DNA from 2 places in the Nocardiopsis sp. B62 genome. Region 2 is predicted to be linked to the other one. Evidence: riboswitches for the same ligand, from Rfam matches in the RefSeq annotation. Region 2 holds a riboswitch; the other holds the start of a gene.
The links. A riboswitch is a leader RNA that binds a small molecule or an ion and turns the genes downstream of it on or off. The one in region 2 is predicted to bind S-adenosylmethionine.

Region 1 (7,307 bases), on a different contig from region 2:
CCCCTCGACGCCGTCGAGAGCGCGGGCGAGTTCGGCCAGGGCGGCCTCGGCGGAGTCCCGGTCCAGCGCCATGCGCCCGCCCAGGAACTCCTCGGGATCGATGACTCCGGTGACCAGGTAGCAGTCCGTGATGGTGGGGCGCAGGCCACCGCGACCGTAGGCGATGGGGCCGGGGTCGGCTCCGGCGCTGTCCGGTCCGGTCTTGAGCAGGCCGAAGTCGTCGACCCGCACCACGGAGCCGCCGCCCGCGCCGATCGCGCCGACCGCCACCACCGGCAGGATGAGCGGCATGCCCCCGATGGTGGTGTTGACGGCGAACTCGGGCGCGCCCCCGACGGTGACCGCGATGTCGCTGCTGGTTCCGCCCATGTCGAACGTCACGACGTCGGTGGTCCCGGCCGCCTGGGCCAGGCGGGCCGCCGCGGTCACCCCCGCCGCGGGGCCGGACAGCACCGTCTCGATGGGCCGCGCCCTGGCCGAGGCCAGGCTGAGCGAGCCGCCGTTGGAGGCGGTGATGAAGATCGGGGCGCGCACGTCCAGGTCGGCCAGGAGTTCCTCGAGCCGGTCGAAGTAACCGCTCATCAGGGGCTGGATGTAGGCGTTCATGCAGGCCACGAGTGTGCGTTCGTACTCGCGGACCTCGGGCCAGACCGCGGCGGAGGACACCAGCGGCACGTCGGGGGCCAGGGCGGCCAGGCGCGCGGTGAGGTCGGCCTCGTAGTCGGGCGCGGTGTGTCCGTGGAGCACCACCACCGCGGCGGCGTCGGCTCCGGTGGCGGAGAGTTCCTCGGCGGCGCGGGCGAGGTCGGCGTCGCCCGGGTCGCGCAGGACGCGCCCGTTCGCGTCCAGGCGGGCGTCCACCTCGATGACGCGTTCACGCGGGACGAGTGGTTCCTCCTTGGCGGCGTGCAGGTCGAAGGAGGACGGCATCCGGCTGCGACCGATCTCCAGGATGTCGCGGTGGCCCCGGGAGACGATCAGCGCGATGCGGGCCCCGCGCCGCTGGATGATGGCGTTGAGGCCGATGGTGGTCCCGTGCGCGATGTCCACGACGTCGGAGGGGGACAGCCCGGCGGCCGCGGTGGCCGCGCTCAGTCCGCGCGCCACCGCCAGGGCGGGGTCGGAGGGCGTGCTCGGCTCCTTGTGGTGGGCGGTGCCGCCGCCAGGGAGGGTCAGCACGACGTCGGTGAAGGTGCCGCCCACGTCGATGCCGACCCGGGGTCCCCGGGGTGGGTCGGTCCCCGCGCCGGTTCGGGTTCCGGTCGCCGCGTCGTCGTTCACACTGCCTCCGTGAGTCGGGTCATCCGGTCGACGACCACCATCACCGCGACGCTCGCGAGCATGAGCAGCGTGGAGACCGCGGCGACCGAGGGGTCGAGTTCAAACTTCACCGCCGAGAAGACGCGCACCGGGACGGTGGTGGTGTTGGCTCCCGAGATCAGGACCGACACCGCGACCTCCCCGAGCGAGGTGACCGCGGCGAACACCGCGCCGGCGAGGATTCCGGGGCGCAGGAGCGGCAGCGTCACGGTGAGGAAGACACGGACGGGTCCGGCCCCCAGGGTGGCGGCGGCGCGTTCCAGGGCGGGGTCCAGGCGTGCGGCGCTGATCATGATGGTGCGGACGGTGAAGGGGAGCGCGACCAGGGAGTGCGCCAGCCACAGCCCCGGAACGCTGTTGAGCAGTCCCAGCCCCTGGAAGTAGTAGAGGAGCCCCAGGGCGATGATGATCTCCGGGACCATGAGGGGCGCGAGCGCGGTGGCCTCCACGAGCCGCCGCCCGGGGAAGGTCCCGCGGGCGAGTCCGTAGGCGGCCAGCGTGCCCAGCACCGTGGTGGTCGCCACGACCATGAGCACCAGCAGTCCGCTGAGGCGGAACGAGACCGCCCAGTCCGGTGAGGACAGCACGGAGGCGTACCAGCGCAGGGACACGCCCTGCGGCGGGAACTGGAGTGAGGCGGTCGGGTTGAGCGAGCTGACGGCCAGCACGACCAGCGGGGCCGCCAGGAAGAACAGGATCAGTCCGACGGGCAGGCCGAGCGCGACCCGCCCCGCGATCCGGGCCGGGGAGCCGCGTCGGCGCGCGCGGGGCGCGGCGGTGGACTCAGCCATCGTGCCTCCTCTCCCAGAAGCGGAATCCGGCGCCCATGGCGGCGACGCACACCAGGGTCAGCGCCAACAGGGTCAGGCTGAGCGCGGCCGCGACGGGGTAGTCGTAGACGCTGGTGATCTGGCTGTAGACACGCAGTCCGGCCAGCGGCTGGTTGGCGCCGCCCACCAGGAGCGGGGTGATGTAGATGCCCATGGCCAGCGGGAAGACCACCATGCACGCGGCGGCCACGCCGGGCAGGCTCAGCGGCAGAGTGACCCGCGCGAAGGTTCGGGCGGCGCCCGCTCCCAGGCTCTGCGAGGCACGCCGCAGGTGGGGGTCGATACTGCCCAGGGCGGTGGTGAGCGGAATGATCGCGAAGGGCAGCAGCACGTGGGTCACCGAGACGACGACCGCCGTGTAGCTGGTGAGCAGGGGCAGCGGCTGGTCGGTGATCCCCGTTCCCACGAGGAGGCGGTTGACCGCGCCGTTGGCCGAGAGCAGCACCACCCAGCCGTAGCTGCGCACCACGACGCTGGTGAGCAGCGGAGAGAGGACGATGACGAACATCAGGGTGCGCGTCAACCCCGTGCGGGTCCGGGACAGGGCGTAGGCGACCGGGTAGCCGAGCACCAGGCACAGCGTGGTGACCAGGAACGAGGTCTGGAGGCTGCGCACGAGCGCCTGGGAGAAGAAGGTCTCGGTGAACACCCGCTCGTACTGGACGAGTGAGAACTCGGGGAGCGGGTTGCCGCTCCCGTCGACCGGATGCAGGCTCAACGACAGCACCCGTACCAGGGGCACCAGGAACACCAGGAGCAGGAACACCGCCACGGGCAGTACGAACCCCACACCGGACAGGCGTTCCCGGGTCGCCCTCATCAGGCGCCGCCCGTGTCGCGGAGCCGGATCACGCTCTCGGCGTCCCAGTGCGCGGTCACGCGCGCCCCCACGGCGGGGGGCTCGGTGTCGGTACGGGCTCCCAGGGACAGGGACTCCCCCACCCGCACCCGCGTCTCCCAGCCGTCGCCGAGGAAGGCCCGGTGGACCACCTCGCCGTAGGCGCCGCCGTGTCCGGCGGCCCCCAGGGGTCGCTCTCCCCCGGAGACACGGACGCGCTCCGGCCGAAGGGCCAGGGACACCTCGCCGGTGGGCGGCTCCGCCAGGCCGGTGCGGACCAGTGCCCCGTCGACGCGGACGCCCTCGGCCCCGCCGACGCCCTCGATGACGTTCGCGGCGCCCACGAACTCGGCCACGAAGCGGCTCACCGGGGCCGCGTAGACCTCCTGTGGTGTGCCCTCCTGCTCGACGCGCCCGCCGTTGAGGACCACGATGTGGTCCGACAGCGACATGGCCTCCTCCTGGTCGTGGGTCACGAACACCATGGTGATGCCGAGCCGCTGTTGGAGGGCCCGCAGGTCGACGCGCATCTCGCGGCGCAGCTGCGCGTCGAGGTTGGACAGCGGCTCGTCCAGAAGCAGGACGTCGGGCCGGGTGGCCAGTGCCCGGGCCACGGCCACCCGCTGCTGTTGACCGCCGGACAGCTGCCGGGGGCGGCGCCGCGCGAAGGCGGCCAGGCCCACCAGGTCCAGTGCCTCCGCCACGCGCCGGTCCCGCTCCGGACGCGGCGTACGGCGCGCCCGGAGACCGTAGGCGACGTTGTCGGCCACCGACATGTGCGGGAAGAGGGCGTAGTTCTGGAAGACCATGCCCAGGCCGCGGCGGTGCGGAGGCACCGCGGTGACGTCGCGGCCGTCGATCGTGATGGAGCCGCCGTCGGGCTCGACGAACCCGGCGAGGGCGTGCAGCAGGGTGGTCTTGCCGCAGCCGCTGGGCCCGAGGATGGACAGGAACCGGCCCCGGTGGAACGCCAACCGGTCGATGTCCAGGATCCGTGTCCCGCCGTAGGCCGTGGTGAGCGACTCGACGACGATGTGTTCGGCGTGGGGGTCGGTCACTGGAAGATCTCGTTCCATCGCTGCTGCCAGTCGTTGAGGTTGGGTGTGGCGGCGCCGTAGTCCACCCAGGTGAAGCCCTCGTAGACGTCGGTGCCGTAGCTGATGCGCTCGTCGAACTCGGCGGAGTGGTCGATGCCGGTGTTGCCGCCGCCGTAGAAGGTGCCCTCGGCGAACGGCTTCTGGTGTTCGGCGGAGGTCAGGTAGTCGAGGAACGCGTAGACGTTCTCGCGGTTCTGGGTGCCCTCGGCCACGTAGTAGGAGGTCAGGGCGCCCACAGCACCGGACTCGGGGTAGGTGAAGCCGATCGGCTGCCCCTCCTGCTCCATGGCGGTCGCGCGCCCGTCCCAGAACGGGACGATCCAGGCGTCGCCGTTCTGGAGCACGGTGCCGACGTTGCCGGCGTCGGAGGGGTAGGCGGACACGCAGTCCTGGAGCTCCTCCAGGCGTTCGAAGGCGCGGTCCACGGCCGCGGGGTCGGACAGGTCCCCGCCTTCGGAGGCCACCAGGCCGGAGAAGAACTGGAGGCCGATGTTGTAGGTCAGCGGGGGCAGGGCCACGTGGCCGCAGTACTGCTCGTCGAAGATGTCCTCCCAGTCCTGCGGGGGTTCCTCGACGAGGTCGGTGCGGTAGACCAGCCCGGCCGAGCCGGTGGTCAGGGGAGCCCCGTAGGAGGTACCGTCCACGGTGGACTGCTCCACCAGCACCGGGTCGAGTTCGGACCAGTGCGCCAGGGCGTCGGGGTCCAGGGGCTGGACGAGGTCGTTGGTGACGGCCTGGTGGAAGGTCTCCGAGGTGAGCGCGACCAGGTCGAAGGGGGGATTCTCGCCCCCGGCGGCACGCATCTGGGTGACCCACTCGCCGTCGGCGCCGGTGACCACGTTGACCTTGATCCCGGTCTCCTCCTCGAAGGGCTCGACGAAGGAGGAGGTGAAGAGTTCGCCCCAGGGACCGGCGAACGCGGTGACGGTGATCTCGCCGCCTCCGGAGCCGTCCTGGGCGGAGGTGTCGATCCCGCCGCAGGCGGTGGCACCGACAAGCAGCAGGGCGCCGCCCGCGGCGTGGAGAGGGAGTCCCAGTCCTCGGGGTACTCGCATCGTTCTTCCTTTCACCGTTTCGGGATCGAGGTACACGGCGGGGCGAGTGGAGGAGGGACTCCTGCGCTTGCCGTCGGAGCGCCGATGCTCCGAGGACCGTGTCCTCACCCGGGGCACCCCACCGCAGCGGAGGGTTGCCGTCCAGCCAGCCGGGGCTTGTCGCTGGAACTCATGACCAGCAGGAACGTACCACGAAAACCACTTTTCCTACCAAAAAGGTTACAAGCACCACTTTTCCCAGGGGCACCACTGGCCCCAATCCGCGGCCTCCGGTAGCGGAACGGTTCGAACGGTGGTGGATGATGCTGGAGGCACGAAACCGTCGTACAGGAGAGCACTTTGGGCCAGAACGCGTACTTCGTCCGGGCCGGCACCGACCGATACCTGCCCACCGAACACGTCAGTGGCGCCTGGAACACGGCCGAACAGCACTTCAGCCCCCTGGGCGGGCTGATCGCCCACGTGATCGAGTCCCACTCCGCCGGGAGGGGACTGCTGCTCTCGCGGATCTCCTTCGACATCCTGGGCCGACTCCCGATGGTCGAGTGCCGCGTTGAGGTGGAGACCCTCCGCCCCGGGCGCACCATCGAACTGGTGGAGGCCCGCGTCTTCGCCGAGGACCGTATGGTGGTGCGGGCCCGGGCCTGGCTCCTGGCCCCGGGAGACACCAGCGAGGTCGCGGGCGGCGCCGCCGGTCCGCTGCCGGCCCCGGAGGGACTCAAGCAGCGCCAGATGAGCTCGCTCTGGCCTGGTGGCTACATCGCCTCGCTGGACGTGCGACCCGTCGGCGAACCCGGGCGAGGCCGTGGCACGGCCTGGCTCACGACCGGAGTGGAGCTGGTCCAAGGCGAACAGGCCGGTCCGGTGGCCTCCTACGTCGCCTTGGTGGACACCGCCAACGGCGTCGCCGTGCGACAGGCGCCGACGGAGTGGATGTTCCCGAACGTGGACCTGACCGTGCACCTGCACCGCCGACCGGAGGGCCCCTGGGTGGGGCTGGACACCCGGGTGGTGTTCGGGCCCGAGGGTCTGGGGCTGACCAGCACGGTGCTGCACGACCGGCTCGGCGAGGTCGGGACCGCCGAGCAGTGCCTCACGGTGCGCCCGCTGAGCTGAGGGAGCCCGTGTCGGCGAGCGCCTGTCGGCCGTCCGGGTGGCTAGGTGCAGGGCATGGCTCGACCACGCGGACTGGCCGGTTGGGAGATCGGCGAGCACATCCGTGAGTCGTTCATCCTGGTACCGGTGTCGGGCATGGTGCTCTTCGCCCACCGGACGCGTTCGGACGTCCGGGCCGTGCGGGGCACTCAGACGGGGTCGGGGGTGGACAGGCGGCGCAGGCGCAGGCCGATCAGCCCCGCGAGGGCGGTGAGGGTCAGGGCCAGCGTCACGGTGCCGTTCCAACCGACCGCGTCGTAGACCACTCCGCCGAGCCAGCCGAAAAGGCTGGCGCCCAGGTAGTAGGCGAGGGTGTAGACGGCCGCCGCCTGAGCACGCCCCGCGACCGCGTGCGAGCCCACCCAGGCGGAGGCCGTCGCGTGGGCGCAGAAGAACGCGAAGGTCAGCACGAGCAGAGCCACCAGCAGCAGGAGCACCGAGGTGGTGAAGAGCCCGCCCAGGCCGAGCAGGAGCATCAGGGTGGCCGTGGTCAGGACCCCGTACCTGCCCCAGCGCTGGGTGGCCGAGCCCGCCATGCCCGAGCCGAGCATCCCGGCCGTGTAGGACAGGAAGAGCAGGGACGCGACCGCCTGGGACAGGCCGAAGGGCTGGTCCGTGAGGCGGAAGCCGAGGACGTTGTACACGGCCATGAACGCGCCCATGAGCAGGAGCGCCTGGGCGTACATGGGGATCAGTCCCCGCGTGGTCAGGGCCGCCTTGAGGCGTCCCCCCAAGCGGTCGCCGGTGCCTGTGGGACGGGCGCGCGGACCGGACTGTCCGCGCGGCAGGACCAGGACGAACACCAGGAGGGCTGCCAGGCCGAGGAGGGTGTTCGCGGCGATCCCCCACTGCCAGCCGCCGTGTTCGGCGGCGAACCCGGCGAGCAGGCGGCCGCCCATACCGCCGAGCGGATTCCCTGCGATGTACAGGCCGGTGGCCCTCGGTGCGTCGCGCGGGTGGATCTCTTCGGCGAGGTAGGCCACGGCTGCCGCGGAGACCCCGCCGAGGGCGG
Region 2 (7,307 bases):
CGAGAGCCAGCCGGTCGTGGACCGGAACGCGACCCCGCCGAAGGGCGTGTCCAGCACGGGACACGCCCTCGCGTTGTTCCTGGCGTCCTGTCGCTCCTGGTGTTCCGGCGCGTCCCGACGCCCGGCACCCGCCCGGCCCCGCCGAGGCCGAGCGGCCCACGTCGAACCCCGTCAGCCGTCCAGGGAACGCAGCTGGTCCTGGAACCAGCGGCGCGGCGGCAGTGCCACGGCGGCCTCGGCCAGCCGTCCCCGGCGCTCCTTGCGCTCCCCCTCGGGCATCGACAGCGCCCGGTGCAGCGCCTCGGCGGTCTCCACGGTGTCGTAGGGGTTGACCAGCAGGGCGTCCCCGCCCAGCTCGTCCGCCGCCCCCGCCTCACGCGAGAGCACCAGCACCGAATCCCGCTCCGAGAGCACCGGGCCCTCCTTCGCGACCAGGTTCATACCGTCCCGGATCGGGTTCACCAGCAGCACGTCGGCCATCTGGAACGAGGCCAGCGACCGCGGGTAGTCGTCGTTGACCTCCAGTACCAGCGGCGTCCACTCGGGGGTGGAGAACTCCTCGTTGATCTCCTTCGCGATCCGTAGCACGGAGTCCGTGTACTCCCGGTACTCCGGCACGTCGCCCCTGCTCGGGTAGGCGAAGGCCAGGTGGGTGACCCGGCCCCGCCACTCCGGGTGCGCCGTCAGCAGCTCCCGGTACGCCTCCAGACCGCGCACGATGTTCTTGGACAGCTCCGTGCGGTCCACCCGGACGATCAGCCGGGTGTCGCCCACGGCCTCACCCAGCGTCCGCCTGCGGTCCGCCACGGCGGGCTCCGACGCGCTCTCCCGCAGCCCCTCCTCGTCCGCGCCCAGGGCGTGCACGCCCACCTCGACGATCCGGCCCCCGTGCTCCACGGTGCGCCGTTCGAGGTCGACGTCGGCGCGCAGGATCTCGGCGCAGCAGCGCAGGAACGCGTCGGCCCAGCGCGGGCTCAGGAACCCCAGCCGGTCGGCGCCGAGCATCCCCTCCAGCAGCTCCCGGGCCACCTGGGTGGGCAGCATCCGGAAGTACTCGGGCGGGGCCCACGGAGTGTGCGAGAAGTGGGCGATCCGCAGGTCCGGTCGGCGGGCGCGCAGGATGCGCGGCACCAGCGCCAGGTGGTAGTCCTGCACGGCCACGCGCGCGTTCTCGGCGGCACCGCTGACCAGCGCCTCCGCGAAGGCGTTGTTGTAGGCGGCGTAGTCCTCCCACTGGCTGCGGAACTCCGAGCCGAAGGAGGGCTTGTTCGGGGTGTCGTACAGCATGTGCTGCACGAACCACAGGGTCGAGTTGGCCACCCCGGTGTAGGCGCCCGAGAAGGTCGTCTCAGGGATGTCCAACATGTGGACTCGCATGCCGTCGAGGTCGTGCGCGAGGTCCAGACGGGCCCCCGGCGCCTCGGTGGCGGCGCGGCGGTCGGCGTCCGACAGGGCCGCGCACACCCACAGTCCGTCGATCTCGGTGGCCACGGAGATCATCCCCGAGACCAGTCCTCCGCCGCCCCGACGGTGCTCAAGCGAGCCGTCGTCGGCGGTGGAGAAGGAGACCGGGCCCCTGTTGGAGGCTATGAGGATCTGAGCCTTGTCCACGTGGTCGTCCTCTCGACGAAGGATGCTCTGGGGATCACGCACTCCTCCTAGGTCTCGCCTAGGGACAGTCGCCCCAAACCCCCTCGCGGGCAACGGTGGACACCGTCACAGGGGAGCCGGTTCCGTACTCGGGTCGCGCCGCACGTGGACGGTGTCGTCTCAGCATTCGAGCCGCTTTGTGTAATCCGGATCACCCGGCGTGGAAAATCGGTCAGCACCTCAGTTACAGTGACGGTGCGTTCTCGGAGAAGAACCGCCACAACTTCATATTGCTCATCCAGAGGGGTGGAGGGACCGGCCCTGCGAAGCCCCGGCAACCATCTCGGCATGTGGAACCGCGATCAACGCGACCCGTCGAGGCAGGTGCCAACTCCGGCCTGGGGTCAAGGTGGCCACCAGGGAAGATGAGGGGAGACGCCTCGCCATGGCGATTGCCGCCGCTGAACCCACCTCCGTTCGCGCCTTCGGTCCCGGGACCGCGCTGTCCTGTCGGGAGTGCGGTGAGCGCTACGAACTCTCGCCGAGCTTCGCCTGCCAGTTCTGTTTCGGCCCCCTGGAGATCGCCTACGACTTCGGGCCCGTCACCCGCGAGCAGATCGAGAGCGGCCCCAAGAACATCTGGCGCTACCGCTCCCTCCTCCCGGTCCCCGACAACGTGGCCGACCTGCCCAACATGAACCCCGGCCTCACCCCCCTCGTCCGGGCCGACCGCCTCGCCGCCGAACTCGGCCTGCGCTCCCTGCACGTCAAGGACGACTCCGCCAACCCCACGCACTCCTTCAAGGACCGCGTGGTCGCGATCGCCGTCGAGGCCGCCCGCACCTTCGGGTTCACCACCCTCTCCTGCTCCTCCACCGGCAACCTCGCCGGTGCCGTGGGTGCCGCCGCCGCGCGTGCCGGATTCGACTCGTGCGTGTTCATCCCGGCCGGCCTGGAGGAGGGCAAGGTCGTGATGGCCGCCGTCTACGGCGGGAAGGTCGTGGCCATCGACGGCAACTACGACGACGTCAACCGCTTCTGCTCCGAGCTCATCGGCGACGAGGCGGGCGAGAGCTGGGGCTTCACCAACGTCAACCTGCGGCCGTACTACGCCGAGGGCTCCAAGACGCTGGCCTACGAGATCGCCGAGCAGCTCGGCTGGCGCCTGCCCGAGCAGATCGTCATTCCGATCGCCTCCGGATCGCAGCTCACCAAGATCGACAAGGGCTTCCAGGAACTGATCAGGGTCGGCCTCGTCGAGGACCGCCCCTACAAGGTGTTCGGCGCGCAGGCCACGGGCTGCTCGCCGGTCGCCCGCGCCTGGGCCGACGGGCACGACGTCATCCAGCCGGTCAAGCCGGACACCATCGCCAAGTCGCTGGCGATCGGCAACCCCGCAGACGGCCCGTACGTGCTGGACATCGCCAACCGCACCGGCGGGGCGATCGAACACGTGGGTGACGACGAGATCGTCGACGCCATCAAGCTGCTGGCCCGCACGGAGGGGATCTTCGCGGAGACGGCGGGCGGCGTGACCACCGGTGTCCTGCGCAAGCTGGTCCGCGAGGGCAGGCTCGACCCCGAGGCGGAGACGGTCATCGTCAACACCGGCGACGGGCTCAAGACCCTCAACGCCGTCGACTCGGGTGTCACCGCCACCATCAAGCCGTCCCTGGAGGCCTTCAAGGCCGAGGGCCTGGCCTGATCCGGGCCCGCCCCACGTTCACCACCCCGCGCAGCACCCACGTCCCAGGAGTACGAACACCATGAGCGTCAGCGTCCGCGTGCCCACCATCCTGCGCACCTACACCAACGACGCGTCCGAGGTGACCGCCGAGGGCGGCACCCTGGCAGAGGTCCTGGACCACCTGGAGGCCAACCACCCGGGCATCCTCGCCCGCGTGCTCGACGACGGCGGCAAGGTCCGCCGCTTCGTCAACGTCTACGTCGGCGACGAGGACGTCCGCTTCGAGAAGGGCCTACAGACCGAGGTCCGGGACGGCCAGCAGATCTCGATCATCCCCGCCGTCGCCGGGGGCTGCTGACGCACGGGCAGTGGCGAACCACGGGGCGGGCGCCGGTCGGTGCCCGCCCCGCCGCGTGCCCGGACCCTCGTAACCTGGGAGGGAGATTCTCCAGGGGACGAGGGTGGCGATGTCGGCGACGCGGTTGTTGGTGCGGAGAGAGAAGAGATGAATCACGTGGGTCCTTTGGGGTCTCTTGTCTTCGGTGTCCAACTTCTGAGAAGTTGGAAAAACAACCCCTTGCCGCTGGTAAGTTTCCTGTTCAAATAGTCTGCTCCCCGCGCACGCGGGGATGGACCCGACCAGCCCCCCAGGTACGCCCGCCGTCCACCCTGCTCCCCGCGCACGCGGGGATGGACCCGGGTCTCGGGTCAAACGCTCCCCGCGCACGCGGGGATGGACCCGGGTCTCGGGTCAAACTGGCGTACTCGGTGGCCTGCTCCCCGCGCACGCGGGGATGGACCCAGCATCATCCCCGACCTGGTCAACGGCGTGATCTGCTCCCCGCGTGCGCGGGGATGGACCCACCGCGTGGATGTTCTCCAACATGGCCCCGGCCTGCTCCCCGCGTGCGCGGGGATGGACCCAGGGTCACCCTGCGGCCGCGCCGGGAGGCCTGCTGCCCCCCGCGCACGCGGGGATGGGCCCGCTTGCGCGCCAACGTTCAACCAGATGGTGGGCGGGCCCTTGGTTACCGGGCTGGCGGGACCTGGCCACCCGGTTCCACCAGGGGTTCGTCCGTTGTTCGCCGAGCGCTCAAACCGCCCTGTGGAGGGAAGTCCGCGCTGTTCAGGGCTGTTTCCGAAGCTGGGGAAATCGTGACCACATCGTTTGCACTCTCCATGGCCGAGTGCTAAAAAAGGGAGTGGTTAGCACTCACCTATACCGAGTGCTAACCGGATCGAGGCTGCGAGATCGTGGTCCTCCGGCAGCAGGGTTGCCGGTGCGAACGCGGTCGTCCGTCGCGGGCGCACGCCTCGTCCCATCGCGTATCAGCCCGGTCACGGGAGGACAAGAACTCAATGGCAGCCAAACTGATCGCGTTCGACGAGGAGGCCCGTCGCGGCCTCGAGCGCGGCATGAACCAGCTCGCTGACGCCGTGAAGGTCACGCTCGGCCCGAAGGGTCGCAACGTCGTCCTGGAGAAGAAGTGGGGCGCCCCCACTATCACCAACGACGGTGTCTCCATCGCCAAGGAGATCGAGCTCGAGGACCCCTGGGAGAAGATCGGGGCCGAGCTGGTCAAGGAGGTCGCCAAGAAGACGGACGACGTCGCCGGTGACGGTACGACCACCGCCACCGTCCTGGCCCAGGCTCTCGTCCGCGAGGGTCTGCGCAACGTCGCCGCCGGCGCCAACCCGATCGGCCTCAAGCGCGGCATCGAGGCCGCCGTGGCCCGCATCAACGAGGAGCTCGGCAACCTCTCGAAGGACGTCGAGACCAAGGAGCAGATCGCCTCCACCGCCTCCATCTCCGCTGGTGACACCCAGATCGGTGAGACCATCGCCGAGGCGATGGACAAGGTCGGCAAGGAAGGCGTCATCACCGTCGAGGAGGGGCAGACCTTCGGGCTCGAGCTTGAGCTCGCCGAGGGCATGCGCTTCGACAAGGGCTACATCTCGCCCTACTTCGCCACCGACCTTGAGCGCATGGAGACGGTCCTCGAGGACCCCTACATCCTCATCGTCAACTCGAAGATCTCCAACAACAACGAGTTCCTGCCCGTTGTCGAGAAGGTCCTCCAGTCCGGCCGTCCGCTGATGGTCATCGCCGAGGACGTCGCCGACGGCGCCCTGCAGACCCTCGTGGTCAACAAGATCCGCGGCACCTTCAAGTCCGTCGCCGTCAAGGCTCCGGGCTTCGGTGACCGCCGCAAGGCCCAGCTCGGCGACATCGCCGTGCTGACCGGCGGCCAGGTCATCACCGAGGAGGTCGGCCTCAAGCTCGAGAACACCGAGCTCGACCTGCTGGGCCGCGCCCGCAAGGTCGTCGTCACCAAGGACGAGACCACCATCGTCGACGGTGCCGGTGACGCCACCGCCATCGCCGGTCGCGTGAACGAGATCCGCAACGAGATCGAGCGCACCGACTCCGACTACGACCGCGAGAAGCTCCAGGAGCGCCTCGCGCGTCTGGCCGGCGGCGTGGCCGTCATCAAGGCCGGTGCCGCCACCGAGGTGGAGCTCAAGGAGCGCAAGCACCGCATCGAGGACGCCGTCCGCAACGCCAAGGCCGCGGTCGAAGAGGGCATCCTGCCCGGCGGTGGCGTCGCGCTGCTGCAGGCCAGCGTCCCCGCGTTCGAGAAGCTGGACCTCGAGGGTGACGAGGCCATCGGCGCCGACATCGTGCGTCGCGCCATCGCCGAGCCGCTCAAGATGATCGCGGTCAACGCCGGCCTCGAAGGCGGAGTCGTGGCGGACAAGGTCAAGCACCTGGAGCCCGGTTTCGGCCTCAACGCCGCCACCGGCGAGTACACCGACCTGTTCAAGGACGGCGTCATCGACCCGACCAAGGTCACCCGTTCCGCTCTGCAGAACGCGTCGTCCATCGCTGGTCTGTTCCTGACCACCGAGGCCGTCATCGCCGACAAGCCGGAGAAGGCCTCGGCTCCCGCCGGCGACCCGACCGGTGGCATGGGCGGCATGGACTTCTAGCAGGTCCGTGACACCGGGCGTGAGCCCGTAGGCGCCTGAGGTCCGGATACGCGACCTCGCCCGCGACGACCGGGCGGTCCCCATGGGGACCGCCCGGTTTCGCTCTTTCCGGGACCCCCGGGGGTCAATCCTGGGCGGGCCCGTGCGGACGGATCGCGTCGGCCAGTTGGTGCCAGCCCTGCGGTCCCGGGAGCACCTGCGCCGACTCCGGTCCGTAGGAGCCCGCAAGGTAAGGTTCGGGCTCCGTCGCCGAGTCCATCAGCGGGTCGACGATCCGCCACGACTCCTCGACCACGTCGAAGCGCACGAACTGCTCCGGGCTGCCCACCACGGCGCCGTGCAGCACGTGGTCGTAGGCCTCGTGCCCCCGGCCCAGTTGGCGTTCCACGTCGGCCGCGAGCACGAGGCGCGCCGCCGAGTCGCTCTCCGCGCCGGGTTCGTTGAGCAGCATCTCGAAGGTCACCCCGGACCACGGTTCCAGCTGGAACCGGACCAGGTTGGCTGGCCCCGGGTAGAGGTCGGCGGCGGGGCGCTTCAGCTCGGCCACCACCTCCCATGAGGTGAGGGGCATGTGCTTGCCCGAGCGAACGTAGAAGGGCACGCCCGCCCAGCGGCGGTTGTCCACCCACATGCGCAGCGCGAAGAAGGTCTCCGTGGTGGAGCCGGGGCCGACCCCCTCCGTGCTGAGGTAGCCGTCGTAGCGGCCCCGGATCGCGTCGGCCGGTTCGATGGTGCGCACGGCGCGCAGCAGGCGCAGCGTCTCGTCCTTGACCACCGAGGGGTCGGTGGAGACCGGCGCGTCCATCGTGAGCAGCGCGAACAGCTGGAGCAGGTGGTTCTGGAACACGTCCCGGACCGCCCCTGCGGCGTCATAGAACGACCCCCGGTCGTCCACCCCGAAGTCCTCGGCCATGGTGATCTGCACGTTGTCCACGAACGTCCGGTTCCACACGGGCTCCAGCAGGGTGTTGCCGAACCGGGTCACCGGCAGCCCCCGGACGGGTTCCTCGCCCAGGAAGTGGTCGACGAGGTAGAGGCT

Region 1: another riboswitch for S-adenosylmethionine. It lies ahead of KBX21_RS00795 (PotD/PotF family extracellular solute-binding protein); the one in region 2 lies ahead of thrC (threonine synthase).

The regions. Positions count from the first base shown of each region.
Region 1 covers NZ_JAGPXK010000001.1:181,551-188,857, reverse strand. The annotation lists gene KBX21_RS26400 (hydantoinase/oxoprolinase family protein) at 1-1,281, opposite strand, end outside; gene KBX21_RS00810 (ABC transporter permease) at 1,278-2,111, opposite strand; gene KBX21_RS00805 (ABC transporter permease) at 2,104-2,970, opposite strand; gene KBX21_RS00800 (ABC transporter ATP-binding protein) at 2,970-4,046, opposite strand; gene KBX21_RS00795 (PotD/PotF family extracellular solute-binding protein) at 4,043-5,140, opposite strand; SAM riboswitch class IV at 5,199-5,317, opposite strand; gene KBX21_RS00790 (thioesterase family protein) at 5,480-6,256, shown strand; gene KBX21_RS00785 (MFS transporter) at 6,445-7,307, opposite strand, start outside.
Region 2 covers NZ_JAGPXK010000005.1:69,158-76,464, forward strand. The annotation lists gene KBX21_RS07720 (trehalose-6-phosphate synthase) at 172-1,611, opposite strand; SAM riboswitch class I at 1,882-2,022, shown strand; gene thrC (threonine synthase) at 2,036-3,295, shown strand; gene KBX21_RS07730 (ubiquitin-like small modifier protein 1) at 3,357-3,635, shown strand; gene groL (chaperonin GroEL) at 4,637-6,268, shown strand; gene zwf (glucose-6-phosphate dehydrogenase) at 6,393-7,307, opposite strand, start outside.